Regions from separate parts of the Paenibacillus sp. FSL H3-0329 genome, predicted to be linked through region 2. Evidence: riboswitches for the same ligand, from Rfam matches in the RefSeq annotation. Region 2 holds a riboswitch; each other region holds the start of a gene.

Region 1 (10,186 bases), 1.7 Mb from region 2:
CAACCAGAAATCCTTGACGAAGCTGAACGTGAATGGCGTACTTGGACCCATGAGTACAATATTTTGCGCAGTGGTGAATTTTTCGTTGATTTGATGCATCCGGAAGCCTCCAAGGGCAACGCCTTAAAGAATCTGGCTGTGAAGCTGGGAATTCCGCAAGAGGAAGTTCTTTCGATCGGTAATTATTTTAATGATATTTCTATGCTTACATACGCGGGTATGGGCGTTGCAATGGATAATTCTCCGGTTGAGGTCAAAGCGGCAGCGAATGCTGTCACGGGGTCAAACAACGAGCATGGTGTGCGAGATGCGCTGGTTAAATATTGTTTATCTTAATAATGGAAAGCATAAAGCGGACTTGAGTCCGTTCTATGCTTTTTTTGGTGTGAAGGAAATAAAAGAGATACATAAACAGAAATGATTCTATCCAAAAATAACCCGCCCTTAGGATTAACTAGAAAGGGCGGGACATAGATTAACTTCCTGTATTAAAGTTTAATTTCCTCGTTCCGGCTAGGATCGCTATATTTATAGATACCAGGGTTCAGTTCGATTTTTTCGTCGAAAGGAATATCTTTGTAGCTATCAATATTAGTTCCTGCAGATATCATGCCCTTAGGCGTAATTTCAGGCACCACCTCTTTGCCATTAATCCGTAACGTAGTTTGGTTAACACTTTTGAAGCCAGAAGATTTGGATGTTGATTCGACAATCAAATTTTCGCCCTCAGTATAGTAAGTGAATTCAATTTTTAACCCATCGACATCAAGTGAAGTGAACTGCTTTTCTTCTTTAGGTTTGTTTATAGTGATCCAATTCTTAGTAGTATCACGTTTCTCAATAACAGCATCCTTTAATATAAGTTTCATTGGAACATCGGACCAGTCGTTATACCATTCCGGAGATTCGAATTGAAATAAATGCTGGTAGCTTTCGGAATGATCACCTTTCAAATTCCAACCCCCAGTGATTGTTTTATCACCTATAACCAACTGAGCGGTATTATAGTGGACAATTCCTTTTTTAAGCGAATCATTTTCATCTATTAGAATTTGGATATCCAAAGGGGTAACCACTAGCTGATCTAAGGTTATACCGGTCTTTTCTTGAAATTCAGGACTGTTATACAGTTTCTTAGTGTAAATCGCCTCACTTGCTTTTTGTCCATCTGCTTTAAAATCGAACTTCCACGTACCTGAAAATCGTTTCGCTTCTTCAATGTAACTAAAATGAAGACTAGCTTCCTTCCAATCTGATTCAGTTATATTAAAAACCTGTTCAATAAATAAATCCGATCCTTCGTTAGGCATGATGGTTGGAATTGCTTCATTCTCTTGACCACCAGTACTAACTACCAAATGTGGGTTACCCCGTCCTAAGTCAGATGGTGATGCAGCGACTTTGTAACGGATAATGGTTTGATTGGAAACATGTCGAACGGATTCGATTTGAATGCTTGGATATTGCTTAACTCCAGTATTGATAGTATCCCCTGCTTGATGATTAGATTGTAAGGGAATATTCCGATCACTGTAAAAAATGAGATTCCGTGCTTCAAACCTGTAGTCCTTTTTATCATCCTTTAATGTATCAGGTGTCTCATATACTCCAATGAGTTTCTGGCTTTCAGGATCGTATTCTAAATAACCGTATACCTTTGCCTTGGCACCGGATTCACTAGTCATGATGTTTTCCTCTGTAGCAAATCCAGTATATTTGGATAGATCAGATTTAGTATCAAGTGATAACAGCATTTTCATTTTTTCTCCATCAGTTACAACACCGTTCAAATTCATTGTTACTCCTGAAATGGAAGTTTGAAGATTATACTGTTGACCGATGCCGTTATTTAATGCATTGCTCACACTTCGACCACCAATTTTATCCCAATTAATCGTCATACTAGCGAATACAGGAATGGTTACAAGTAAGAGGCAAGAGAAGACAATACTGATAGGAATAAGCTTTTTATTAGACCTAGGAGTATTCTGGGAGGCATGCAGATTTCTTTGACGTGTATAAGCTTCTTGTTCTATGGCAGTCCACATCAAATCATAATCCGGTCGGGGAATATGTTTATCTTTTTCAATATAGAGACTCATTACTATTCAGCTCCTTTAGTTGGGTTCCACCCATTCTATTTAGTATTTTAAGTCCCTTGTTCAGTCTGGATTTTACAGTTCCTTCGGGTATGCTCATAACTTTAGAAATCTCGGGTACAGTCAATTCGTTTATAAAACGAAGGACTACTACCATTCTGATTTTGTCAGGAAGCTGACTGTATAACCCTTGTAATTCTTTTTTAGTTTCCTGTCGATCCAAACGTTTTTCTACAGGGTTTGATTCCTCAGACCTGGATAGTAAATAATTACGTACTTCTTTCATCCACCCCGTCTTACGCCTTTTGATCACACTGTTGCACTCATTCGAAGCAATTCGTAAAATCCAAGCTTTCAAGTTTCTTACCTTCGACTTATCCGCTAAGATAACTTTTACAAATACCTCTTGGGAAATATCCTCCGCATCTGCCTGATTTTTCATTAAGTAGTAACAAAAATAATATACTTGTTCTTTATAGAGCTCGAAAATTTCCCGGTCACTCATTTTGCTGCACCCCCTGTCTCTGCTGTTCTCATTAATAAGACTTATAAGCGTATGTAATCGTTCATTTTTCATTTTGATTGTAGTATTTCTTCTGAGTATCATAGCGAATTCGAATGGAAGATAAGTCGTTTACAGGTAATTATAACCATGATAAAATTAGCGGTGGGACATGCGTCCCTAATCTATTAAAACTAATTGAATGTCCGCGTTAAAGGTAAAATCATCGAAAGATGATGACACAAAGCCATGGGTCTAAAGCCTTTCGACAGAAGGAAATGATCGCCAGGCCGCCATAGGGATGTCTTATGAAGCATAAAGGATAGCTCTAAGAATATGTAGTCTATTTTGAGCTCTTTTATTATTTCGACCTATACGGCGTTACATTATCGCAAGGGGCCGAAAGGGGAAGTACATGAACAGTTTTTTCAAAACAATAGGTACTAGTTTGGCAGTAGGTGCTTTATTGCTGTCCGGAACGATCGGATGGATGTCTAATCCAGGAGTAGTGTCTGCAGCTACCTCAACAGTAGTAACCGCGGATCAGATGATCAGCAAAGTAACGGCAGCCTCCAAAGCAATAAAGAATTTCCATCTGGATGTGACCAAAAAACAGGATATTCAAAGCGGCGGGGTGCGTATCAGCAACACCAACACTCTGAAGCTGGATATCAACCGTCTGCCGAATTTTGCCGCAGCAGGCACTGTCGCTAGTAGTCTTTTAGAAACATCGTACAGTCTATATGCCAATGACAAGGAGTTTTACTATCTTGTAGACGGAAGTGAACTGATCGATGAATCTGAAGATGAAGGTTACGACGATGACGGGGAGCCGATCGATCCTGATGCACAGTATTGGCTTGGACTGGAGAAAACGGAATGGGATGCCTTTTACTCTAAAGGCCAATACGATCCTGTTTCCATGCTTGATTCGGTCAAAAGTTATAAAAAATCCATGAAAGTCAGCACGGCTGGCGCACAAACGGTCTTACAATTCACGGTAACCGATCCGACAGCAGCTAAGGGGATAATCAAACTCTATGACCAGGAGAACCTCTGGGATGGTGAGACAGTTCAACCCAAAAGCGTAACGTGGAAATTATTCGTCAATACTAAGACCTGGCAAACGGAAAAGCTGACAGTCGATCTGAGTTATGTGCTGGTAAGTGACGGAGCCAAAGATACATACACCACGAAAATCGAAGCTAAATATTCCAAGAATAATAAAGGTACAGCCATTGTAAAACCGGCCGAACTAGAATAATAAGGACGATTCATATCGAGCAAAAAGCGCTGTTCCGCTGAACAGCGCTTTTTGTTGTATTCAACAGCAGTTCTTTATTAGTTGACAAGAATAAATCATTGCTGTAATTTATATGTATGCGCATGTATATAATATTTTATCTAAATATAATTTAATGAAAGTTGGGAAAAAGATGATAGCACTAGACACAGCATTAACTTTTCGCAGAGGACTGACATTAAAAAACCGAGTGGTTATGGCTCCAATGACCACCCGAATGAGCTTTTATGACGGTGTAGTAACACAAGATGAATTGAAATACTATTCGCTAAGAACGGGCGAAGTAGGTGCGGTCATCACTGCGGCAGCAAATGTACAGGAGGGTGGAAAAGGATGGGAAGGTGAACTTAGTGTTTCCTCCGATCAATTTATTCCTAGCCTTAGCCGATTAGCATCTACTATTAAACGAAATGGAACAAAAGCTATTTTACAGCTTTTCCATGCAGGAAGAATGACAGATTCAAAAATATTGCGTGGCGTACAACCCGTTTCCTCCAGCGCCATTGCTGCCGAACGTCTGAATGCAGAAATTCCAAGAGCATTAACAGAAGATGAAATTTTCGGTGTAATTGAGGATTTTAAAAAAGCGACTCAACGTGCTATTCAAGCTGGATTCGATGGGGTAGAAATTCATGGAGCAAACACATATTTAGTCCAACAATTCTTCTCTCCACACTCCAACCGTCGTGAAGATCAATGGGGCGGAAGCTTAGAGAAAAGATTTAATTTCATTAACCAATTAGTGGATGCAGTTATTGCTGTCGTTGACAATTCAAAGGTTAAGGATTTTATTGTCGGTTATCGTTTTTCTCCAGAAGAATATGAAGAGCCTGGCATTAAAATCACAGACACCTTTTATCTTATTGATAAATTAGCTGATAAAAAGCTGGATTATCTGCATATTTCATTAGGGGATTTTAAGAAAGTTTCTGCATCAGAAGATTTTAAAGAAAAATCAATCCTGCAATATGTACATGAGAAAATCAATGGCCGTGTACCTTTAATTGGGGTAGGAGATATCCGTACCAAACAGGACGCAGAGGAAACGTTGACAAATGCTGAATTAGTAGCAGTAGGACGATCTCTTATCATTGATCCTCATTGGACAAGTAAAGTGCTGGAGGGTAAAGAAGATATCATCAGAAGAGTACTTGCTGATCAAGATAGAGAAGAACTCGTAGTAGAGAATGGTATTCTAGAATTCCTTAAATTAATGATGCCTGATCGTTTACGCTAAACCCAAACACAGTTTTGAGCGCTAAATCTATAACGTTCCGCGGTAAATTTCGCGGAACGTTATTTTTGTGTAATGACTTCTATTCCCTCTTTAAAATTGTTGTCGTATGTTTCAACATTCGATTCATGAGATTTCGCCGCTCTGTTTTTATGTCGGTGTCGCTTCTCTTTAATGCGTCGCGGATGGGGATGACCTCTGTAATTTTCCTGCCGCTTTTTATTCTTCGATCTACACAAGTCGGGATGTAACCTACGTTGGTTATACTCGTGTGTCCTTTTTCATCCTTCTTTATTTTAAGCGTAAGAATGACACCGCTTTGTGTATAAGGAATATTCATTAGTTTAGTCGAAACAAAATTCCCCAATGAGTAAATAACGAATTGTTTTTTTCCACGAAGCGCTAACGGTTGAAGAACATGTGGGTGAGACCCCAGTATGATGTCGGCGCCATTTTTAAAGAAGAGATTGACCAGTTCTTTTTGTCTCTTGTTTGGAGTGTAACGATATTCGCTTCCGAAATGCAGATAAAGCAAGACTAGATCGACTTTCTTTTTTAAATCTCGAATCTCGCGAATGATCTTGGGCGTAGATATCCGGTTAACCAGCCATGGCTTACTCACTGGTACAGGAATTCGGTTAGTTCCTGCTGTGTAGGAGAGGATGCCAATCGTAATTCCTTTGACGTTTTTAATAAGCGTTCTCTTGGATTCTTCTAATGATTTAGCTGTTCCCGTGTGGTCGATTCCATTACGGTCCAGAACTCGTAACGTCCGAACCAGACCCGGGGCACCATAATCCATGCAATGATTGTTGGCCGTTACTAATACGTCGAATCCGGCTTCCTTAAGTGCAGGGGCCAGTTCGTCTGGACATTTGAATATCGGACCGCCTGATCGTGGGCTTTTCCGGCATTCGGGGCCACTTCCAGCAAAGGTGGTTTCGAGATTGCCAATCGTCAAATCAGCCTGTTTCAGATAAGGAGCTACTTTTGCAAACAGGGGGCTGAACGAATAGGTTCCGTCAGGCTGTTTAGCATCCGAAATAATATAACGTTTGACCATTAGATCTCCCACAGCAGCTATTTGTATTTCAGTCATGGATATCCACCTTTTTATTATTTTCATTAGGATATGGCATAAAGTTGTTAGGGGTTATTCTTTCTTTAAGGCGAAGTGCAAACATTTGTATGGCTTTTTATTTAAAATGTGACTCAACGCATAATCACTTTATTTAGATCGTCTAAATTTAAGGTATTCATTTTTTTCAAACTTTTATAATTTGATTCAAATCCTCTTTTTTGTTTGGCAGCCATAATAAAATAAGGTTGTTGATAAACATTATCAATCAAACATTGGAGGTTAAAGAAATGAGTACACAATTCAAAAAAATCGCCGAGGATACTTACTGGATAGGCAAAATCGATAACCGCCAGGTTCCATTTCACCGCCTGATTCTGGCAAAAGGAACTACCTATAATTCTTATTTATTAAAAACAGGTAAACCAACTGTCATTGATACCGTAGATATGGAATTCGGACGTGAATATGCCGAGTGTCTGGGTGAAATGATTGATCTTCTAGATATCCATTACATTGTAATTAATCATACAGAGCCTGATCACTCTGGTGGACTGGCAGCTCTCGCTGCCAAGGCTGCAAATGCCACGATCGTATGCACCGAGATTGCTGTTCCCGAATTGCAGGAAATGTACAAGCTTCATAGCCGGAACTTCCTGGTGGTTAAAGACGGAGATAAGCTGGATATTGGCGGGAAAACGCTGCTGTTTAAAGAAACACCGTATCTCCATACCGCAGAAACGATGATCACCTATTGTATCGAAGATCAAATCTTATTTCCTTGTGATATTTTCAGCACGCATGTTGCGGTGGAGAATCTATTCAGCGATGAAGCCGGGTTTGATATTACGGAAGATTTCCAGGGCTATTACGCAGCAATTATTCATCCTCACAGAAGATATGTAAGAACCCTGTTAGAGGCTGTTAAGGATCTTGAGATCCGGATGATCGCTCCTTCCCATGGGTTTGTGATCCGGGAGGACATACGTAAATATATCGGGATGTACGCCACATTGAGCCGCGAAACGACGCAAGGAAAAAAGGCAACCATCGTTTATACCACCATCAAAAACAGTACCAAGAAGATGGCCAAAATTATACAGGATTGCTTGCAGGAAAATAATATTGAGACAGAGGTCTGGGATGCAGATAAAAGCAGTGCCACCGATATTCTGAACAGCATAACGTCAGCTGACGCGGTCTTTATTGGCAGCTCCACTAAATACGCGGACATGATTGGGAATCTGGAGAACATTCTGAAAGAATTGCACAATATGAATCTGGAAGGCAAACTTGCTGCAGCCTTTGGCTCCTACGGTTGGAGTGGTGAAGCCATTGAAGTCATTCAGGATTATCTGAATGGAACAAACATGACGGTGCAAAGCACATCTGAGGTTATTAAATCCACGGGGATGACACATGTAGAGTTCCCTGTACGAATCAGGTTTTCCCCGAAAGAGCCTGAGAAAGTTCAAAAAATTAAAAATGCGGCTGAATTTGTATCGGATTTGCTGCTGAGTTCATTTTAGGGAGGGGAGCATAGGATGACAAAACATTACGTTATTGTTGGCGGCGGAGTAGCCGCCGTCCATGCCGCCAAAGCCATCCGTGATCAAGACGCAGATTCGGAAATTTCGATCTTCGGGGAGGAAAGCCAACTGCCCTATAACCGGATTAAGCTGACTAAAGGGCTGTTTACCGACCTGCACAGTGAGAAGGTACTGATTAAGAAGGAAAAATGGTACCGAGATAACCGTATATCCGTAAAAACCTCGACCCGAATCCGTTCTGTTCATCCGGACCGGCAAATTATTGTGACAGAAGATGGGCAGAGTGTTTCTTATCATAAGCTTTTATTGTGCATGGGAGCGAAGAATCGTGAACTTTCCCTTGAGGGCTCCGGCCTGAACAATGTTCATACCCTCCGGGACATGAACGACGCGGACAGATTGAAAGAAAACCTGCAGGATGGCAGCCATGTAGCCGTAATCGGTGGGGGAGTGCAGGGAATCGAAACCGCTTGGGCGCTGCATGAAGCTGGATATCAGGTAACGGTGATCGAAGCTTTTCACCGGTTGATGGGCAGACAGCTTGATGAGAAATCCTCACAACTACTTAAGGAGAACCTTGAACAAGCAGGTGTGAAGGTTATTCTTCAAGCAGATGTGGCGTCTATTACAGGAACAGAGTTTGTTACCGGAATTACGCTGGGCGACCAATCTCATTTTTCCTGTGACCATGTGGTCTACTCCATTGGTATTGTACCGAATACGGAACTGGTAAGTGGCTCGAGTATTCAAGTCCGGCAGGGCATTATCGTAAATGAACAAATGCAAACAAATGATCCACATGTGTACGCAGCCGGAGATGTGGCTGAAGTTAACGGGCATGTGGAAGGACTGTGGGGCGGAGCGATTGAGCAGGGCCGGATTGCCGGCAGTAATATGGTTGCCAATCTGACTGCGTATCGTAGAGCTGTTCCGGTTACCTTATTTAATGCCTTTGGCATCTCTTTATTTTCGATAGGCAACGTGGATGAACGGTATTGCGATACGGTGGTACGCGGAGAAGAAAATGGGGCGTATACGCGAATCTATGTGAAAGATAACACAATGATTGGTGCGATATCCTGGCAAGGAGCAGCTGCTTCACTGGGGTATAAAACCGCTGTAGAGCAAGGCATCCCCCTTGAGGGGATCGATGTTAACGGGAGCAGCATCGAGGAGATTATGGCTGAAGTACAAGCCAGGTTGAACTAAACTATTAACTTTTTAGGAGATGATAAAGATGAAAAAATACATTTGTCTACCCTGTGGTTATATCTATGATCCGGCAGTAGGCGATCCCGATGAGGATGTTGTTGCAGGCACTGCATTTGAAGACTTGCCTGAAGATTGGGTCTGTCCGGTATGCGGTGAAGATACCAGTCATTTTGCAGCGGTTGAAGACAAAAAAACTTTTGTATCCTAAAGGAAAGTAAAAGTTGTACAAAAAAAATGAACAACAGGGGGGACAGTTATGAAGGAGTATTCTTGCCGATACGCTGCTGAACCTTGTACCCGCAAGGTGCCTATTTTTGCTGCGTTAAGCGATGACGATCTCTCCCGGATCAGCGCTATGATCAAGCATCGTAAGTTTACTAAAGGTCAACCTTTAATTCTGGAAGGGGCGCCGTCGGATACGCTCTACATTATTCAGCGAGGGCATGTTAAATTATCCAAAACAACTCCTGAGGGCAAGGAACAAATTTTGCACATCTTGACGAATGGAGACTTTTTCGGGGAACTGAGCATTTTTAACAGCGATGAGCTGAGTAACTTCAGTGCTTATGCTCTGAAAGACACTAACATTTGCATGCTGACCCGAACGGATATGGAGCAGCTGATGAGGGATAATCCGGATATTTCGCTCAGGCTACTGAAGAGTGTGACCAAAAGACTAGCCCATACGGAAAATCTGGCGCAAAGCCTGGCGACCAAAGATCCCGAAATACGAATTGCTTATATGATCATGGAACTCAGCGACAAATATGGTAAGCAGCGTGGCGCTCATATTCATATTGACCTTCCGTTGTCTCGTGAAGAGCTGGCCAGTTATGTTGGGGTCACCCGCGAAACTATTAGCAGAAAATTCTCAAGGTTCGAAGATTCAGGTCTTATTGAGCTAATCGGAAACAAGCAAATGATCATTATAGATCCAGCCGGTTTGGAGAGTTATATGGGGTATTAAGAGGATTACGGTGTATTGACTGTCCTGTATGACACCGTTGGTGCAGAACATACGCTATATGGGGCCAGACTCCGAATACTTGTCGTTCCCAAAGGATTTCAGTATGATGAATACTATATAAACTTGTCCCTATGGGCTCGATTAATCGGAAGATGGCGAGGAAACCCAATGCAGAAAAGGAATAGCAGAAAATTTTTCAGGATTAGGCTAGAGGAAATGATTCAAACCTTGCGACATGAAA
Region 2 (10,186 bases):
GATGTGGACTCTTGGGGGAGATAAGCCTGTTATCCCCAGGGTAGCTTTTATCCGTTGAGCGATGGCCCTTCCATGCGGTACCACCGGATCACTAAGTCCGACTTTCGTCCCTGCTCGACTTGTAGGTCTCGCAGTCAAGCTCCCTTATGCCTTTGCACTCTGCGAATGATTTCCAACCATTCTGAGGGAACCTTGGAACGCCTCCGTTACTCTTTAGGAGGCGACCGCCCCAGTCAAACTGCCCGCCTGACACGGTCCCCGTACCCGGTAAGGGTACTAGGTTAGAACCTAGATACGATCAGGGTGGTATCCCAACGGCGCCTCCACCGAAGCTTGCGCTCCGATTTCTACGGCTCCCACCTATCCTGTACAGATCGTACCCAAATTCAATATCAAGCTGCAGTAAAGCTCCATGGGGTCTTTCCGTCTTGTCGCGGGTAACCTGCATCTTCACAGGTATTAAAATTTCACCGGATCTCTCGTTGAGACAGCGCCCAAGTCGTTACGCCATTCGTGCGGGTCAGAATTTACCTGACAAGGAATTTCGCTACCTTAGGACCGTTATAGTTACGGCCGCCGTTTACTGGGGCTTCGGTTCATAGCTTCGGGTTACCCCTAACCACTCCCCTTAACCTTCCAGCACCGGGCAGGCGTCAGCCCGTATACTTCGCCTTGCGGCTTCGCACAGACCTGTGTTTTTGCTAAACAGTCGCTTGGGCCTTTTCACTGCGGCCCCCTCGTGCTATTCACACTACCGGGGCACCCCTTCTCCCGAAGTTACGGGGTCATTTTGCCGAGTTCCTTAACGAGAGTTCTTCCGCGCGCCTTAGAATTCTCTTCTCGCCTACCTGTGTCGGTTTGCGGTACGGGCACCTTCTCCTGGCTAGAGGCTTTTCTTGGCAGTGTGAGATCATGACCTTCGCTACTATAATTTTCGCTCCCCATCACAGCCCAGCCTTAATGATGTGCGGATTTGCCTACACATCAGCCTCACTGCTTAGACGGACATCCATCAGTCCGCGTCACTACCCTCCTGCGTCACCCCATCGCTCATAGCGGATTACGGTGGTACAGTAATTTCAAACTGTTGTCCTTCGACTACGCCTTTCGGCCTCGCCTTAGGTCCCGACTTACCCTGAGCGGACGAGCCTTCCTCAGGAAACCTTGGGCTTTCGGCGGATCAGATTCTCACTGATCTTTTCGTTACTCATACCGGCATTCTCACTTGTGTAGTGTCCAGCGCTCTTTTCAGTACACCTTCAACCCCTACACAACGCTCCCCTACCCCAGATACATACGTATCTAGCCATAGCTTCGGTGGTGTGTTTAGCCCCGTTACATTTTCGGCGCAGAGTCACTCGACCAGTGAGCTATTACGCACTCTTTCAATGGTGGCTGCTTCTAAGCCAACATCCTGGTTGTCTGTGCAACTCCACATCCTTTCCCACTTAACACACACTTGGGGACCTTAGCTGATGGTCTGGGCTGTTTCCCTTTTGACAATGGATCTTAGCACTCACTGTCTGACTCCCGGCAATAAGTATATGGCATTCGGAGTTTGACTGAGCTTGGTAATCCTTGCGGACCCCGCACCCAATCAGTGCTCTACCTCCACTACTCTTATACCGAGGCTAGCCCTAAAGCTATTTCGGGGAGAACCAGCTATCTCCGAGTTCGATTGGAATTTCTCCGCTACCCCCACCTCATCCCCGCACTTTTCAACGTACGTGGGTTCGGGCCTCCAGTGCGTGTTACCGCACCTTCACCCTGGACAGGGGTAGATCACACGGTTTCGGGTCTACGTCCACATACTAAATCGCCCTATTCAGACTCGCTTTCGCTGCGGCTCCACCTTCTCGGCTTAACCTTGCATGTTAAACGTAACTCGCCGGTTCATTCTACAAAAGGCACGCCATCACCCATAGATCGGGCTCTGACTTTTTGTAAGCACACGGTTTCAGGTTCTATTTCACTCCCCTTCCGGGGTGCTTTTCACCTTTCCCTCACGGTACTGTTTCACTATCGGTCGCCAGGTAGTATTTAGCCTTAGCAGATGGTCCTGCTGGATTCATACGGGGTTTCACGTGCCCCGCACTACTCGGGATCCGTCTCGGAGAGAACACAGTTTAGGTTACAGGGCTTTTACCTCTATCGCGGGCCTTTCCAGACCTCTTCACCTACCATATTCCTTTGTAACTCCATGTGAGACGTCCCACAACCCCAAGAGGCAAGCCCCTTGGTTTAGGCTGTTCCGCGTTCGCTCGCCGCTACTGACGGAATCACTATTGTTTTCTCTTCCTCAGGGTACTTAGATGTTTCAGTTCCCCTGGTCTGCCTCTACACACCCTATGTATTCAGGTATGAGTAACTGCGAATTACCACAGCTGGGTTTCCCCATTCGGACACCCCCGGATCAAAGCTTGCTTACAGCTCCCCGAGGCAGTTTCGTTGTTCGCCACGTCCTTCGTCGGCTCCTGGCGCCTAGGCATCCTCCGTGTGCTCTTATTAGCTTAACCTTGATTCTTCCGAAGAAAAATCTCACTAATAACATTTACTTGTTTACACAAGTTGCTAAAAGATGTTCTAAAACGCAAATTCGTTTCGGTATCCAGTTTTCAAGGATCAAGTCTTACTTGAGAGCTTAAACTCTCAAAACTGAGCAACGAGTGAGTAACAGGCCTAAACCTGAGTTTTGGAAGCTGAGCTTCCGATTTGAATGTTCTCATTGCAGAGAACGATTCTCCATAGAAAGGAGGTGATCCAGCCGCACCTTCCGATACGGCTACCTTGTTACGACTTCACCCCAATCATCTACCCCACCTTCGGCGGCTGGCTCCCTTGCGGGTTACCCCACCGACTTCGGGTGTTGTAAACTCTCGTGGTGTGACGGGCGGTGTGTACAAGACCCGGGAACGTATTCACCGCGGCATGCTGATCCGCGATTACTAGCAATTCCGACTTCATGCAGGCGAGTTGCAGCCTGCAATCCGAACTGAGACCGGCTTTGATGGGATTGGCTCCACCTCGCGGCTTCGCTTCCCGTTGTACCGGCCATTGTAGTACGTGTGTAGCCCAGGTCATAAGGGGCATGATGATTTGACGTCATCCCCACCTTCCTCCGGTTTGTCACCGGCAGTCACTCTAGAGTGCCCAGCATTACCTGCTGGCAACTAAAGTTAAGGGTTGCGCTCGTTGCGGGACTTAACCCAACATCTCACGACACGAGCTGACGACAACCATGCACCACCTGTCTCCTCTGTCCCGAAGGCCGCTGCTATCTCTAGCAGATTCAGAGGGATGTCAAGACCTGGTAAGGTTCTTCGCGTTGCTTCGAATTAAACCACATACTCCACTGCTTGTGCGGGTCCCCGTCAATTCCTTTGAGTTTCAGTCTTGCGACCGTACTCCCCAGGCGGAGTGCTTACTGTGTTAACTTCGGCACCAAGGGTATCGAAACCCCTAACACCTAGCACTCATCGTTTACGGCGTGGACTACCAGGGTATCTAATCCTGTTTGCTCCCCACGCTTTCGCGCCTCAGCGTCAGTTACAGCCCAGAAAGTCGCCTTCGCCACTGGTGTTCCTCCACATATCTACGCATTTCACCGCTACACGTGGAATTCCACTTTCCTCTTCTGTACTCAAGCCACCCAGTTTCCAGTGCGACCTCAGGTTGAGCCCAAGGTTTAAACACCAGACTTAAATAGCCGCCTGCGCGCGCTTTACGCCCAATAATTCCGGACAACGCTTGCCCCCTACGTATTACCGCGGCTGCTGGCACGTAGTTAGCCGGGGCTTTCTTCTCAGGTACCGTCACTCCAGTAGCAGTTACTCTACCGGACGTTCTTCCCTGGCAACAGAGCTTTACGATCCGAAAACCTTCATCACTCACGCGGCGTTGCTCCGTCAGACTTTCGCCCATTGCGGAAGATTCCCTACTGCTGCCTCCCGTAGGAGTCTGGGCCGTGTCTCAGTCCCAGTGTGGCCGTTCACCCTCTCAGGTCGGCTACGCATCGTCGCCTTGGTGGGCCGTTACCCCACCAACTAGCTAATGCGCCGCAGGCCCATCCCTCAGTGACAGATTGCTCCGTCTTTCATTCTTCTCTCAGGAGAAAAAAGAAATTATCCGGTATTAGCTACCGTTTCCGGTAGTTATCCCAGTCTGAAGGGCAGGTTGCCTACGTGTTACTCACCCGTCCGCCGCTAAGTTACTTTGAAAGCAAGCTTTCAAAGTAACTCCGCTCGACTTGCATGTATTAGGCACGCCGCCAGCGTTCGTCCTGAGCCAGGATCAAACTCTCCAATTAGTATTGAAAAGAGCGATATGCTCATTTTGAAACATCTGACGAGAAAATTAATTCTCTAATTTTGGATTTCACTTGCGTGATTTCCTACTCACTCGTTGTTCAGTTTTCAAAGATCAAGTTCTCGTTGACGCCGTTTAATGTCTCAGCAGCAACTCTTATAATATATCATGTTGTTTTCAGAAATGCAAGCTTTATTTTTCGAAGCTTTTTATCAGCCTCGTTTGTATCGCCTGTACACTGTCTAACAACGCTTACCTATAATACCCCAACTATTAATAGAAAAGCAACCCCTAATATAAAAATAAACAACTAGCTTAATAATTAAGCTAGTTGTTTATTTAATAGAGTTATGTTTCTAGCGGCGAATTTAATAGTATTTTGCCGCAGTATATTTGCTTGAGGCTTTAATTAAATCGGTTTTCTTATCACTCTTTGCAAGTCCTGCATCCACTGTAGTATCAATGGTAACCCACTTCCCATTAAGCAATACTTCGTTCCAGGCATGATATTGCGTAACGTAGCTTGTATTCCCCATTACCAACTTAGCAGGAACATCTACACTCCGCAGCATTGCGGCAAAAAGAGAAGCGTAATCATAGCAAATCCCTTTTTTAGTAGTCAATGTCTTATCGATGCTTGGAATATAATCAGTAGTTACACTATTAGCAAGAGAGTAGTCATATTGTACATTCGCAACTACATAGTTATAGATCGCTTTAACTTTCTCTTCGTCTGTTGTTTTGCCTTGTACTAATTGTTTAGCTTTGACAATCGCTTTATCAGAAGAACTCCATTTCACATTCTGTACGGAGCCCAAATATACGGAATTCGAGTCACTCATGGTTACGTCTACTACTTCGGAATATAACGCTTTGTATTTATTACCGGTTGTGTTCTCCAGAACAGAAACCTTATAAGTCCCATTTCCTTGTTGCAAAGGGAAGTCCTCAGCTTGTCCAGAAGCATACAAGTTATAAGTATAGCTGCTGTTATCTTTGGTGATCATGAGTTTGATTCTTTTATCTTTCGGAATATCATAGTTAATACCAATAACACCTTGAGCCACTTTGGATGTAATCAACCAGCTGGCATCTGCACTTGCAGCTTGAGCTGTACTTACCGGAACTGAAGTCATTAGGACGAACAACGCCACCAGCATAAAATAAACCTTTTTCACGGATAAAACTCCTTTCGGTAGCTGGCTGCCATCCTTTCGGGAAGGCCCTTTAGCTTTGCGTCCCTACCTTTCGATAGGTTTGCCGTTATCGTATAAGCTCTATCTGTTCTAGCTTTACTAGATATAATTGATAGAATCCATTTGAAACAAACAAAAAAAGCCTCTTCATTCGGTAGCTGGCTGCCATCCTTTCGGGAAAAGGCCCTTTAGCTTTGCGTCCCTACCTTTCGGAAGGTTTGCCGTTATCGTGTTTAGCTTTTATAGTATAATACTATCATATTTATAGTTGTGAACAAGACCTAATTTACTAGATTACCCATTATTTTATAAATATCTCCCGGTATTTGTGTTTTCTTGTCATTCACTATTCTCATTTTGTTAATTTAGCATGAACAATCAGCCGATGCGTTGGATTCACTAGCGGATCACATGTAATCAGAGTAAGAATCTTATCCTTGTCATTCCCGTCAAGAACGGAGACATCACTCGGATCTACAACAGAAATATCGTATACCTCATAGTTAAACACCTGATCACTAGTCTTTACCGTGATAACATCCCCCACAACAACCTCATTCAATCTGTTAAACAAACGACCCGTAGTTCTAGCCCGATGCGCCGCGATTGCAGCATTTCCGATCTCTCCAAGGGGTGCCGTTTCTTTCATATGGGCTGCAGCATGTTTCATATTAGCTTTTGTAGCCCCTTCTAATACAGGCAGCTTCAAATCAATCTTAACGATTTCAATTAGTGCGATTACTTTGCCACCGACCTCAATCTCCGGTTCAGGCTTTTCTGTCTCTTGGGGTTGGGGCTGTGCCTGAGCATCCAGAACCGATTCCTCTGCTAACAGCTGAGTAACTTCAGCATACCTGCTCTTCAAATCTGGCTGGGGAGTACTATCGGCAGTGCTTAGTTCAGCCGTTTCTAATAACTTCTCCTGCTGCCTGTCGTTGTACCATTCGTTAGCTGTCGGATATAACATGATAAGTATCCCAGCCAGTATGAGTAGATAGGAGAATTTACGCAATGTTATTCACCTCCGTATATTGTTTCTATGGTTATATACAAATCAAGCAGAAACAGCTACTTGCCTTTAAGCATAGCAACTCCTTCTGCCTGAAATTAATGTTTAAAATACCCATTTACGACTTCCAAAGAAATTGATGATCACCGTGATAAAGGTAACCAGCACCTTGGAGATCAAGACTTGAATACCTAGTCTGTCTGTCAACAGATGCATTAGCAGCAGTGATATTCCGAGCACTACCAGATTCAGCACGATAAACTTGACCAGCTGCACGCGGTCGAAGCCTTCTTTATTCCCCCGGTCGCGATCACGAAAGGTTACTTTTTTATTCAAAATAAAGCTATTCGCCGTACCTGCACTATAGGAGATCACCTGCGCCAATGCGTATACCATCCCTAGTGAATTCAACAATGTGAAAATCACAAAATCAATAAGCGTATTGAGCAAACCTACGGCATTAAATTTAAGGAACTGTATGAATGCAGCACGCAAGTTCTTATCTGACATCATTGTGGTCCTTCCGGCGGTCCAGTTGTTCTTCGTTCTGGTAGCCTTTAGTCTCACTAACAATGTATAGCGGTCTATCTTTAGACTCGTCATAAATCCGTCCGATATACTCCCCAATCACACCCAACAGCATCAGAACGATACCGTTAAAGAGCAGATTGACGCCTACAATGGAAGCCCAGCCCGGAACCGTCCAGGAGGTGAAAAATATCTTTTGAAACAAGACGAAAAATAAATAGAGAAAGCTAGAGAATGAAAGGAAGAATCCAATATACGTAGCAATCTTAAGCGGCTTATGTGAAAAAGAGGTGATGCCATCTAACGCAAAACGAATCATTTTCTTCAGCGGATATTTGGTTTCTCCGGCAAAACGTTCTTCCCGTTCATATTCCACCATAGTCTGCTTGAAGCCAACCCAGCTCACCAAACCTCGGACATAGCGGTTCTTTTCTTTAAGTCCCCGCAGGACATCACATACCTTACGGTCAATAAGACGGAAATCGCCTGTATCCGTAGGAATATCCACACTTGTCATACTGCTGAGCAGGCGGTAAAAGAGCTTCGCGGTGACCTTTTTGAACATCGTTTCTCCGTGGCGCTTCAGGCGTTTCGCATATACAACATCATAGCCCTCTTTCCACTTCTCGATCATTTGCAAAATGACCTCCGGAGGATCCTGAAGATCAGCGTCAATAACAACAACCGCTTGACCTTCGGCATAGTCCATGCCAGCTGTAATCGCTACCTGATGTCCGAAATTACGCGAGAAGTCAATCAGCTTGACATGCTCGTCTCGTTCACAGATCTCCCGAATCATCTGGGCGGAACGATCACGACTGCCGTCATTGACGAAGACCAGCTCATAAGTATCGCCGCACTCGTCCATTACTTTTTTCAAACGTTCATAAGTATGGCTAATTACTTGCTCCTCATTGAACATGGGTACAATCACACTATATCTGGCTTTCACCTTTATTCCTCCTACAAGCTTTTTGGAGCGTTACATCCATCTACACTTCATAATAACGCTGCATGCATAAACTTATTTTATAGATTTTTATTAAATCCTAGAAAACCCAAGTAGGGAACCAACGCAGCATATCCTTTACGTAATCTCCACTCACCTGCATCCCTGACAGTACCGGGTAGAAAGCGATAAAGAGCAGCAAAGCAACGGCTACATAGACATACTGTACGTAACGGGCCTCAGGGAATTTACTATCCAGCAACTTCATTATATATACAATACCAAGAATCATAAATGGTACCATAGCAAAATAATGGTAAATAAATGTTTCTCTTGGGACAAGCATCCACGGAACATATTGCGAGAAGAAGGCGATCCAGATCATGTAGAGGTTCTTATCTTTACGTTTCAGCGTAATCCACAGCGTTGCCAGCATCGCAAAAATACCCGTCCACCAGATAAGGGGATTCCCCATAGTCACTATACTGCTGACCTGACCTTCCGGCAAACCTTCACCGCCGCTAAAGAACCAGACCGGTCTCTTCATAAACGGCCATTGCCACCATGAGGAAGCAAAGGGATGTGTAGCTACAAGCTGACTGTGGTAGTTGTACATATTCTTTTGGGAATCAATCAAACCTTTAATAGTGAAGCCCTCTGCTGATGCAGATAACCCTGGCACAAAAGATAAGCTATAAATAATTACTGGAATAATTACAAAGAACCCGATACAACTAGCCAACGTAATAATAGTCTTTTTCCAAAAAGAATCTACCGCTTCACGACAGGTGCCCAGCAATTCCTTGTCTTTAATCTTCCCCTCGGCCAGCAGGCGTCCGGAGGCTTGGTATTCTCTGTAGCGTTCAAAAAGGGAGATAGCCAGCATAATGGCCAGCCCTGCTCCTCCATAGAGCACAATCCATTTCGAAGCTACGCCGATTCCGAAGAATAAGCCAGACCAGAATAACGGAATTAATGTTTTTCTCAAAGGCTGCTTGTAGAAATTCATTGTGTAATACCGCTGCATGAAATAGAACATCAACATAATGAAGAATACTCCGTATACGTCAATCGTGGAGATTCTTGTCTGTGTGAAATGCATGAAATCCAGTGCAAACAATCCTGCCGCGAGGGCGGCGTATTTGCTTTTCTTAAACAAACGCAGCGCCATTACATATATGAGAGGTAACATGGCAACTCCGAACAAGGTTCCGATAATACGCCAGCCGAATGGATTGACCCCGAACAGCTCCATCCCTATGGCAATTAACAACTTACCAAGCGGTGGATGCGTATTCTCGTAAGGCACAATCCCGTGTGTATATTCATAAGCTGTTCGCGCATGATAGATCTCGTCAAAATAAGTGCTATTCATAAAGTTAGAATATTCCGGAATGAGCGACTGCTCGTCAAAAAGATTGGCCGCTGCTCCTCTTTTAGGAACTGCGTTAGCATCCGGTGTCACACCGGCAATAGGAAGAGGTTTTCTTCCCCCCCCCTGCTCATAAAAAGCCATTTCGTTCAAAGTGAACCCTGGAGAGGTAACTGTAAACTTCACATATCTCGCAGTAACGTTCAGGGGTTGGCTTTTCCAGATGAAGACATTCCCGACATCCTCACTGACATCCATCGGACTGCTCCAGACCTCAGGATTGTCGCTGAATTCCAGCTTGAACTTCCCCGTGCCTACGCCACCAAAGATATTGACCCGTTCCAATGGTTTACTCTGCCCCAAATCTACATAGAAGCTTTCACCACTGGCAGCAGGCTCCCATAAGGTCTCTGGAGATTTAGTAGAGCCAAGATTATATAAAGCAAGCGCTGCGTAAACGGCCGTAATAGCTATTAGGCATATCCAATCTATACGCTTAAACTTCATCGTTAGATCGCCCTCCCTTCTGATGCGGTTTAATTTGCCCGACAACTCTCAAATCTTCTTCATATTGTTCTTCCAGTGTAATTGGTGCTGGAAGAGGTTTTATACCCTTGCGGACATACACATCGTAACCGATATTCAGCATATAAAGCAGTAATGCTAGATTAGCTATAGCAGTCACTAATACGATTCCGTCTGCACCCGGGCTAACATCTGCATTCAGGTGGGATAAGGTGTACGCCACATTGATGTATTGCGTTAAGCTGAATCCGAGAAATAGCGATAAAAAGCGGCGGTCCCGACTTTCTATATAAGTAAACAAA
Region 3 (10,186 bases), 190 kb from region 2:
CAGTCAGAATGAAGGATGGTGGAGGAGGAGCAGCATAAGCTGCTTTTCTCTTGCGGGGGCAGATTGGTTAGATGGTAATTACTATAAAAATAAAAAAAGACACCACAAGGTGTCTTAGTACAGATACTTTTCGCTCGAATTTCACGAGCTCGTCAGTGAACTGAGTTCATAAGCAAGACTGGCTACGGCTAACAGATGAAGAGATAAAGTAATATTAATGTTAAAATGTGCGGTAATATTAATTTTCATAGATAACCACGCTCCTAAAGTATAAATACACATAAAGAAAACTTTATAAAGCGCTTGGCCTGCCATCATCAGTGCCAGGTAGCCATCCTGTACAGACGCCTTAGCGTTTCGACAGTAACATTATACTTAATATTTTGTGTTTTGCAAACCAAAGCCCCCTTAAGACTGAAATAATGAGCAATGTGACAATTATGTCATTCTGAATTGAATATTGTTAGGTTAATCGATGGGGAAGTTTACGTGTCTCCCTTATACTGGAAATTAAATGATTTTATTTCCGAAAGGGGACAATCCACTGATGACTGACGTAATTAAAGCAATAATACTTGGCATAATAGAGGGCTTAACTGAATTTTTACCAGTATCATCTACTGGACACCTTATTTTAGCAGGCGATTTGCTTAGCTTTGAGGGAGATGCTGCAATAACTTTTAAAATTGTTATTCAGTTGGGTGCAGTGATGGCAGTTCTAATTCTTTATTGGAAAAGGTATTTGGAAATTGGGGTTAATATGATTAGAATGGATTTTTCCAAAAGCAAAGGATTAAATGTCATTCATATGATTTTGGCTATGTTACCAGCATTAATCCTATATCTTCTCTTCAAGGACACAATAAAAAGCCAATTATTTGGTCCAACCCCTGTTTTGATCGGTCTAGTTGTTGGTGGGGTGTTGATGATCATTGCAGCGCGGAATAGGCGGACTGAAACCGCTGATACTATCGATGGGATTAATTATAAACAGGCTTTCGGAATTGGTCTGTTCCAATGCTTGGCGTTATGGCCGGGATTTTCGAGATCAGGTTCGACAATTTCAGGTGGCCTGTTGCTTGGCACTAGCCAAAAAGCCGCCGCAGATTTTACATTCCTTATTTCCGTGCCAGTTATGTTTGGTGCAAGCTTGTTGGATTTGTACGATAGTCGTGATTTGCTGAGTTCTGACGATTTACTTCTAATGTTAATTGGCTTTGCGACATCCTTTCTTGTGGCAATGATTGCAGTAGTGACGTTCATCAAACTGATTAAGCGACTTCGATTGGAGTGGTTTGCTCTATACCGGTTTGTTTTAGCAGCTCTCTTCTATTTAATTGTCATACAGTAATTGGATTAGTCAATATGAACATCATGGGAAAGAAGCTTTTAAAAAGGGCTATACATCATATCCTGCACAGATTAAACTAGAGGTTCAAAACAAGGGGAAATCACCAAACAAGACAAAGCTCAAGTAGTCTATGAACTAAGGAATGAATTTTCGGTGAAAGCACTTCTACAGCTAGCCATTATCCCTCGTTTGTTTCTTCTACCATTAATATCACAAAGTGATTTTACAAGTGTTTGGGAATATGAAAAACCCCACCAGTTTAAGGTGGGGCTTTTGCTTACCAAGTATTATAGTTCGACTGATACTTAACTTGTTTATTCTCATAGCTCTCATTGGGGTAATCACGTCTGACAGACTGCAAGTAGCCTGAAATTGCAAATGCTGCAATAAGCCCTCCTATAATTCCTGTGATTAAGCTGAATGTTGAAAATCCGAATGTGGCAACTACTCCAATGGAAGACAATGCTACAAGCAATAGACTGAATATTTTCATCTTTATACACACCTCCATTTTGTATATGTAGTAATTTGAAAATTAAGATTGATACGTTACTATATTTGATCGGTTTCGATAAAAATAATAATATTTCAGCAAATCTTTAGACGGGCTTCATACTTATTTAAGCTAAGAGGATTATAGTAATCACATAACCCCCTTATAAAATAGATCTAGACCCTGCCGAAAGTGGTGGGGTCACTTTTTTGCACAGAGTGCATTTATAAATATGGATTTCTCCTTAAATCTACACAAAGAAGCGCCGCCCCTTTTGGAGACGCCGCTTCTTTATAGTAGATTCTATTCTTTTTGCTCAATTCTTGATTTTGGTGATTTTTTTGGCGGTAACTTGTGCAGGGAATGAATCATCACTTACTTCAAAAAATACTTTAATCTCATCGCTTTTTTTATATTTAGAAGGTGCAACTTTATTTACCCAAATGGCTTGAGAGTACTCATTAGATTCGAGAACCTCCTTGTATTCCTTGTTCAAGTCTTCTTCTTTTAATTCGGAAATTACTAAAATTCTTTTATTTTCTGCATCTATTGTATGTACAATTCCTTTCAAAACTTCATCATTCTTACTACAGGCGGTGACTAATAACAAAAAAACAAAAATAAGAGTCCATTTAATAGTAGTACGTGGTTTTTGAATCATGGACCTTCCCCTCTAGTGGTTACGACATTAGTTTAAAATCGGTTGCACAGGCATAGCATTTTGTACATTACCAATATAAGAATAAACAGCAGCATATCCATTATGACGACCTTTATTGATTCCCCTCGCACGCGGCAGTAACAATGTATCCTGAAATGCTTCCTGATGGTTTAGCCAAAAAACCACCATGATTAAACTAATTCGTACTTATAGTCATGTGCAAATTCTTTGAATGTAATGGGTCTTTTACCAAGTAATATTTGTAAATCGGGCGTGATTTTTTTGGCTAATCCAATTTTTGCAGTGAAGTAAATTCCAATCATAACAGTCACAAATTCTTTTTGAATTCCTTTTGTTAACATTTTATCTCTAAACTGAAGAACTGATGGATTAACATATTTGATTGTTTCTCCTAGCTCTTCAGATAAAATTTCAGCTACTTCATAGTAATCTAGCGCTTCAGTTCCCGTTAACGAGTAACCTTTATTTTCATGACCATTCTCAGTTAGGATTCTAGCTGTTACAGTACCGATATCACGAACATCGATAAAGCTAGTCTTGCCTTTTCCTGCGGGTACATAGATCTCCTTTTCTTTACGTAGCTCTTCCCCATGTTGAGAAATTAAGTTTTGCATGAAGAAACTTGGGCGTAAAAAAGTATATGGAATTCCTGATTTTTTAATGATTTTTTCAATTTTATGGTGTGGAACAATTGGGTTTTTCTCTACGCCCAATAGAGATAGAAACACAATGTGTTCAACTCCGACTTCCTTTGCGATATCTATGAGGGGTTGGAAATATTTTTTTGCGTCAGCTATATGAGGAGGGCGCAGTAAAAATAATTTTTTCACTCCTGTTAACGCTGGACGAAAAGAATCAGCATTTTCAAAATCAAAATAAACATACTCACTGTCTTTTCGATGGGAGGCAATTTTAAAAGGTGTTTCACTTTTCCTTAGTTCGTTAACCACTTCACGTCCTACATTACCGGTTGCCCCTGTGATTAGAATCATAAGTCTCACTTCCCTAACTAATATTTAAATAGATTGTTTTAAGCACGTTCATAAACGTGGACATTTCTTGTTCAGAAATATTTTTAAGTGCGTTATCCATGATTTCGTCACTAAGAACTTCTATTTGACTCTTAATTATCATTCCCGAATCTGTAATGAATACAAGATTTGATCGTTTATCATTTGGATTATCTCTAATGTCCAGAAGTCCTTTTGCTTTAAGTCGCTCGAGTATACCCGTTATTGTAGGGCGATCCGAGTAAGTTCGCTCTGCAATCATAGCTGGAGTTGTTCCTTCTAAATGAATAGATATATCTTTTAATACTGCCCATTGAGGAGCTGTTACATTATAAAGTAAAAGTTTTTTTGTTAAGCTTTTTTTCATTTCAAGACTTACTCTTATTAATAACTGTCCTGGGTTGTCCATAAATTAATTCCCCTCTTTATATAGTTTGCACACTAACTACTTGATTAGTATACAAACTATATTCTCCTTTATCAATTTTAATTATTTTATTTGTTTAAATTGTGGGGAGTTACAGGTGAATGTCAATAATATTGATATTTAGAACTTTTGTTTGTATATAATAAAAATGAATGTTCTTATTTTTAGAGGCGATCAATCATGGAAATGAGTATCGACCAAACGGTTGGGATTATTTATCAAGTCAAGGAGAGCAAGATTACACAACGCGAGATCGAGATCCGTGGCATCCGTGACAAACGTCCAACATAAACAAAGGGGATAAATATCATGCGGTGTATAACAATACGGCAGCCTTGGGCGACCTTAATTGCTCTTGGTGAAAAAGAGTTTGAAACTCGTTCATGGAGAACAGCCTACCGCGGCGAGTTAGGCATCCATGCCGGAATGAGGATTGACAAAAAGATTTGTGAACAGGAACCGTACAAATCAGTATTGGCGAAACATGGCTATACAGCGAATAATTTGCCGACAGGAGCTATTATTGCTACAGGTCAGCTCGCGGGATGTTATGTGGTTACTCCAGAGGTGGATTTAAGGGAATGGATCAATGGGAACGAATATGATTTTGGCGACTATAGCGAAGGACGTTTTGCCTGGAAGCTTGAAGAGGTTCACTCACTGCGCCATCCAATTCCAGCCAAAGGTCGGCTAAGCTTGTGGGAGCATTCGGATCACTTCTGAACGGCGAATGATATTTTTAATGTAATTTTTATGTGCCTATCAGCTTTTTTTCAGGTTCGAGGTATATATTGAAGACACCAAACACCCCCCAGTGTTTTGTGGTATATCTCTCTCAGGTCTTGCCAACTCCCATGGTAAGGCCTATTTTTTTGTTCACTAATTGATTGGGGGGAGAGTAGAGCGGCTTCTATACAGCTTTATTTAATCTGATACTGTTCTTCGTAACTCTTAAAAGAGGAAATATCCAGCCCTAGGTATCTGCGCATATGGATGGCAGCCTGAGCCGCAACAATGTCATTCAACAGCAGCATTCGTTCGTGATAGCCACGACATATATACTTGGCTTCAATTCCCGTATTAAGTCTGTTTTGCTCATACACCTTGATTCCCCGTCTTCTCATTTCTGCACGAACATCCCTTAGATCTGTTGTAGCTACTGCAGCAGCTGTTCCAAGCACCTCCAGATAAGGGGCGGGTGTTCGTAAGTGTGTAGATAAAATGGCGGAGTCCCGTTCGAAAGCTGATAAAATCATCGGAAGCAATAAATAAGATTTCACCAGCATGTTGTCCCTGCTTTCTGCTCTATGCATGAATCTCATCACCTCTAATAGGAACGTATATTCGTATTCTACCCCGATATTCCAAAAATAATCAATGGTATTTCTAAACAGCTTATTCAATGTGATTAAATTCACAACTAAATAACGAAGAATAAATTATATTAAAATTGTAATAATAAAAATTAATGTATCGGACGCACATAAAGGAGAATTATGATGGAAAAAGAGGGCAGCCTCCAGCGTGGATTGTTTTTTGGTTTAATTCTGAGTGTTCCCTTATGGATATCCATATTGGGCTATATACAGTTACTTTAAAATTTAATGAAAAACCTTATGCGAAGCGCCTTTAGGCGCTTTTTTTGTATGGTAATAATGAGGGGGATCATCGAAAGGAATTGATTGACAATTGTGGGTGTCGGGCGCTAAACTGTTATTAATTCAAAAAGTATTAAAAGTCATAGACGGTTATTGGAGAGAATGCTTCGGCTACCAGTTCTGGACTTGCAGTGTAATACATATATATAGTCATGATAATAGCAAACCGTCTGAAAGGGCGGGACGCAAAGTCCAGGAGTCTAAAGTGTCTTAAAGGCACAATGACCGTCCGACTGCCATGAGAAGGGAATTCCACTTCTTTTTGGCGGTCTTTTTTGTTGTTAGGTCCTTTAGAGTTTCTGGTAATTATTCTGATTAATATAAATCATAGTTTTAGGAGGTGTGCCATTTGAAAAGAAGAATAAGACCGTTACTCTCGCTTGTATTAGCTGGGATTTTGACGGTAGGTAGTGGGCTTTCCTCATTAGGAGCTGGAGTTGCTGGAGCTAGTAGTTCTTCTACATTGGGAATTGCAGGGGTCTACAACGTGTTTATTCTAGGGGATATAACAACGGTTTCGGATACGGAAGGAAGGTTTGCTGCTGGAGGTAACGTTAACTTAACCAACTATAGTGTTGGAGATAGGTTGACCGCTGCTGAGGTTTCCTTGACTGACACACTTGTTGTTGGAGGGAATCTTACTTTCAACGGAGGTACTGTTTATGGGAATATCGTGCACGGGGGAGATTTTTCAGGGAATGTAACGCTCCTCAAGGGAGGTACAAAAAGACAGGGGAGTACGATTGACTTTTCAGCCGTAGGTCAGTCTTTGAAGGACAAATCAGCAGAACTTGCAGCATTGCCGGCGAATGGAACAACAGTGTACCAATATGGCAGTCTTACCCTGACAGGTACAGATCCTGCGGTCAATGTTTTTAATGTTCCAGGAGATAACGTCTCTAATACCTATGGAATTACAATAAATGTTCCTTCAGGATCTACAGCAATTATTAATATTGATGGTTCTAACGTAAAAATGAAAAACTTCGGATTTCTACCTAATAACGTGTTGAACAGCAAGAAAATTTTGCTTAACTTTAGCCAAGCTGCGTATCTTGATATGGCAGGCATAGGTGTAATGGGAAGCATACTTGCCCCCTATGCTCATGTTGATTTTATTAATGGTCAGATTAACGGTACTTTAGTGGCGGCTTCACTCAAAGGGACTGGTGGTGGTGAATTTCACCACTATCCATACGATGGTGATGAACCTGGACCAACGCCGACACCAACGCCAACAGTGACACCAACGCCAACGCCGACAGTGACACCAACGCCAACGCCGACAGTGACACCAACGCCAACGCCGACAGTGACGCCAACACCAACGCCGACGCCGACGCCAACACCGACGCCGACAGTGACACCAACGCCGACGCCAACACCGACACCAACGCCAACAGTGACGCCGACACCGACGCCAACAGTGACACCAACACCAACACCGACACCGACAGTGACGCCAACACCAACGCCGACGCCAACAGTGACACCGACACCGACGCCGACAGTGACACCAACGCCTACGCCAACAGTGACGCCGACACCAACGCCGACGCCGACACCGACACCGACACCGACACCAACGCCGACACCGACGCCGACACCAACGCCAACACCAACGCCGACAGTGACACCAACGCCGACGCCGACACCAACGCCGACGCCAACACCGACACCAACGCCGACGCCAACACCGACGCCGACAGTGACACCAACGCCGACGCCGACACCAACGCCGACGCCAACACCGACGCCGACAGTGACACCAACGCCGACGCCAACACCGACGCCGACAGTGACGCCGACGCCGACACCGACACCGACGCCAACAGTGACACCGACGCCGACAGTGACACCAACGCCGACGCCAACGCCAACAGTGACACCAACGCCGACGCCAACAGTGACGCCGACACCAACGCCAACGCCAGAAGCAACACCGACACCGACGGTAACACCAGAAGCAACACCGACACCGACGGTAACGCCAGAGGTAACACCGACACCGACGGTAACGCCAGAGGTAACACCGACACCGACGGTAACGCCAGAGGTAACACCGACACCGACAGTAACACCAGAAGCAACACCGACACCGACGGTAACGCCAGAGGTAACACCAACACCAGAGGTAACACCAACGTCGACACCAGAGACTTCGGTGTTCCCGACACCAACGCCATCATCCGTAATTGGCACTATAGTTCTTGCAGAAGATCCTGTGCCGCTTGGGCCTGTAGCTTCGCCGACACCAGCGCCAGTACCAACACCGTCGAATAGCACAGAAGTACTTGTTGATGATGATGAGATCCCATTAGGCCCGGTACCGGCAGTGACACCAACGCCAACACCAACACCTGATGAAATCATCGTAGTGGACGATACGATCCCATTAGGTAAGCCACCTGTGAAGGAATTGCCAAAAACGGGTGAATCAAGTCCTGCACCTTACTATGTAGCAGGTTTAGGTTTTGCACTTATCGGATTATTAATGAGAACCAAGTTCTCCAAAAAGAATAAATAATAAACGGTAGAGCACAACATAGAGTCGCTTTCGGGGGGTGTCCCGATGGCGGCTCTATTTGTATGTCATGATTGCGATAGTTTGGTGCATTCTAAGTAGATGGTATACTCTTGTTGCAAAAGAAATGAAGAGGGGATGGCGAAGGCGAATTGATATGGTTCATTATTAGCGCTGTAATCATCATAGGGATTCTAATCTATGTGGGATTTTTCTTCTATGGTATTGCTATTAAACGAGCACCAAAGGTATTTCTAAGTAATAATCCTAATCTGAAGGCTGATCCTCCGGTTGCCGGAGCTTCTTGGGGGGAGGGGAAAGATTGGGTCTCTCGCCAGAGCTTCGAGAATATTGAGATCGTATCTGCAGATGGACTTAAACTAAGAGGTTTCTTACTCCAATCTAATCGTGCTGCGGGACGCACAGCCATTCTAGCCCACGGTTATTCAGGTAAAGCAAAGGATATGGGGGCGTACGCCAAAATCTACTACGAGAACTTAGGCTTTAACATCCTAATTCCCGATGCAAGGGGGCATGGAGATAGCGCAGGGGATTACATTGGTTTTGGTTGGCCGGAACGAAAAGATTATTTGCAATGGATTGAATACATGATTAAAAAGACTGGGTCTAGTGCTCAAATTGTGCTTCACGGTGTTTCTATGGGCGGTGCTACAGTGCTAATGACCTCAGGGGAAGATCTTCCGCCGCAGGTAAAAGCTATTGTTGCGGACTGCGCTTATACCTCAGTAAAAGCACAATTATCTTACCAACTACGGCGCATGTATCGTTTGCCAAGTTTCCCTTTCGTTCAAAGTGCAAGTCTAATCACCCGCTTGAAGGCGGGGTATGGTTTTGGTGAAGCCTCTGCATTAAAACAAGTGCGGAAAGCGAAGGTTCCGATTCTTTTTATTCACGGGGATGCGGATAACTTTGTACCTTTTGCTATGATGAATGAATTGTATGAGGCATGCCAGAGTCCAAAGGAGAGGCTCATAGTGCCGCAAGCGGGGCATGGATTGTCTTATGATACGGATAAGGCGGGGTATATAGATGTAGTAACAGCTTTTGTAAGCCGATATGTAAAATAAGTCCTGAACGTAGACAGCGCCCGATATCCGCTAGGTAGCGGTTATCGGGCGCCTATATTTTTCCACACATGACGTAGTCCTTGAATAAGGATCGTACCGTCATGCTTTCTCGTTATATTCATCCCCCGCCGTTCGTGAGTAACGGGTGTCTTGATTCCTTGTTATTTCCAGCAGCCGTGTGGCGAGAATAATCCTTCCAATACGACAAAAGCCCTACCTCTCTTTTGCCCTTGCGGCTCCATTGACCGCGCCAGTGTGAATCGGAATGCTATATTTCGAATTTAATCTCATAAAAAGGAAGAGTACTGCAAGAAAACATAAAGCCTCTTTGTCCAAAATGCCGATGTGTATAATAGTCGGCCTGACATCTTCTTGGTGGGGATATTCAATATATCGAAAAACAAATACCATATAAATATAACACACTATTGTTTAAAAGGCAAATATAATAATGAATTCCAAGATAAGGTTTATTTGATTCTAGAGAGGAACAAACCTCGATAAGGAGCGCTTAGATTTTGAAAGTAACTTAAATTGGGTTAATTGTGAATTATTCCGGAAAAGCTAGTAAACCAGAGGAGATGGGCGATCTCGGTGCAAATGGGCTAAAATGTAAGTTGGATATTTTTGCAAACGCTACAAACTACAACTGAAAATGCCAGAGACGAAGGGCTTGTGTCTGCTGGGGTTATTTTGCGTGCCTATTTTGTGAACAGCTCTCTAAAACTGACAATAAACTCCAACATTGATTGAAGGATTGAGGGTAGACCGTTATAATTAATAAGTCTGGATTTTAATTAAAAAATAAGGGAGATTTTTATGAAACGCGCAGATGTGTGGCTGATTTCCATCGTATTGATTGCTGCGCTCGCTTTTCTCGTACCGAGATGGTTTTCGGACAATGATGACAAAGGTGGGGCCGGTAAAAATCTCATAGCCAATGTAACGGTGGA

The links. Region 2 has a riboswitch for cyclic di-GMP ahead of NSQ66_RS03160 (transglutaminase-like domain-containing protein). Riboswitches for the same ligand answer to the same signal wherever they lie in the genome.
Region 1: linked by a shared signal. The riboswitch ahead of NSQ66_RS10475 (DUF6612 family protein) and the one ahead of NSQ66_RS03160 (transglutaminase-like domain-containing protein) in region 2 are both predicted to bind cyclic di-GMP.
Region 3: linked by a shared signal. The riboswitch ahead of NSQ66_RS02360 (choice-of-anchor A family protein) and the one ahead of NSQ66_RS03160 (transglutaminase-like domain-containing protein) in region 2 are both predicted to bind cyclic di-GMP.

Annotation. Positions count from the first base shown of each region.
Region 1 covers NZ_CP150150.1:2,430,408-2,440,593, forward strand. Annotated here, with positions in the region: gene NSQ66_RS10460 (Cof-type HAD-IIB family hydrolase) at 1-336, shown strand, start outside; gene NSQ66_RS10465 (DUF4179 domain-containing protein) at 489-2,102, opposite strand; gene NSQ66_RS10470 (RNA polymerase sigma factor) at 2,086-2,604, opposite strand; cyclic di-GMP riboswitch class I at 2,808-2,899, shown strand; gene NSQ66_RS10475 (DUF6612 family protein) at 3,017-3,865, shown strand; gene NSQ66_RS10480 (NADH-dependent flavin oxidoreductase) at 3,978-5,141, shown strand; gene NSQ66_RS10485 (CapA family protein) at 5,221-6,237, opposite strand; gene NSQ66_RS10490 (FprA family A-type flavoprotein) at 6,507-7,745, shown strand; gene NSQ66_RS10495 (FAD-dependent oxidoreductase) at 7,761-8,975, shown strand; gene rd (rubredoxin) at 9,004-9,186, shown strand; gene NSQ66_RS10505 (Crp/Fnr family transcriptional regulator) at 9,235-9,945, shown strand; gene NSQ66_RS10510 (extracellular solute-binding protein) at 10,162-10,186, shown strand, end outside.
Region 2 covers NZ_CP150150.1:713,003-723,188, reverse strand. Annotated here, with positions in the region: rRNA gene NSQ66_RS03170 (23S ribosomal RNA) at 1-2,516, opposite strand, end outside; rRNA gene NSQ66_RS03165 (16S ribosomal RNA) at 2,749-4,306, opposite strand; gene NSQ66_RS03160 (transglutaminase-like domain-containing protein) at 4,674-5,483, opposite strand; cyclic di-GMP riboswitch class I at 5,497-5,577, opposite strand; cyclic di-GMP riboswitch class I at 5,652-5,734, opposite strand; gene NSQ66_RS03155 (class D sortase) at 5,854-6,513, opposite strand; gene NSQ66_RS03150 (GtrA family protein) at 6,616-7,023, opposite strand; gene NSQ66_RS03145 (glycosyltransferase family 2 protein) at 7,010-7,990, opposite strand; gene NSQ66_RS03140 (phospholipid carrier-dependent glycosyltransferase) at 8,088-9,866, opposite strand; gene NSQ66_RS03135 (glycosyltransferase 87 family protein) at 9,856-10,186, opposite strand, start outside.
Region 3 covers NZ_CP150150.1:525,686-535,871, forward strand. Annotated here, with positions in the region: gene NSQ66_RS02325 (undecaprenyl-diphosphate phosphatase) at 548-1,351, shown strand; gene NSQ66_RS02330 (hypothetical protein) at 1,629-1,844, opposite strand; gene NSQ66_RS02335 (DUF3221 domain-containing protein) at 2,161-2,505, opposite strand; gene NSQ66_RS02340 (SDR family oxidoreductase) at 2,697-3,518, opposite strand; gene NSQ66_RS02345 (MarR family transcriptional regulator) at 3,532-3,945, opposite strand; gene NSQ66_RS02350 (ASCH domain-containing protein) at 4,273-4,686, shown strand; gene NSQ66_RS02355 (hypothetical protein) at 4,884-5,276, opposite strand; cyclic di-GMP riboswitch class I at 5,772-5,862, shown strand; gene NSQ66_RS02360 (choice-of-anchor A family protein) at 5,971-8,148, shown strand; gene NSQ66_RS02365 (alpha/beta hydrolase) at 8,298-9,233, shown strand; gene NSQ66_RS02370 (NusG domain II-containing protein) at 10,053-10,186, shown strand, end outside.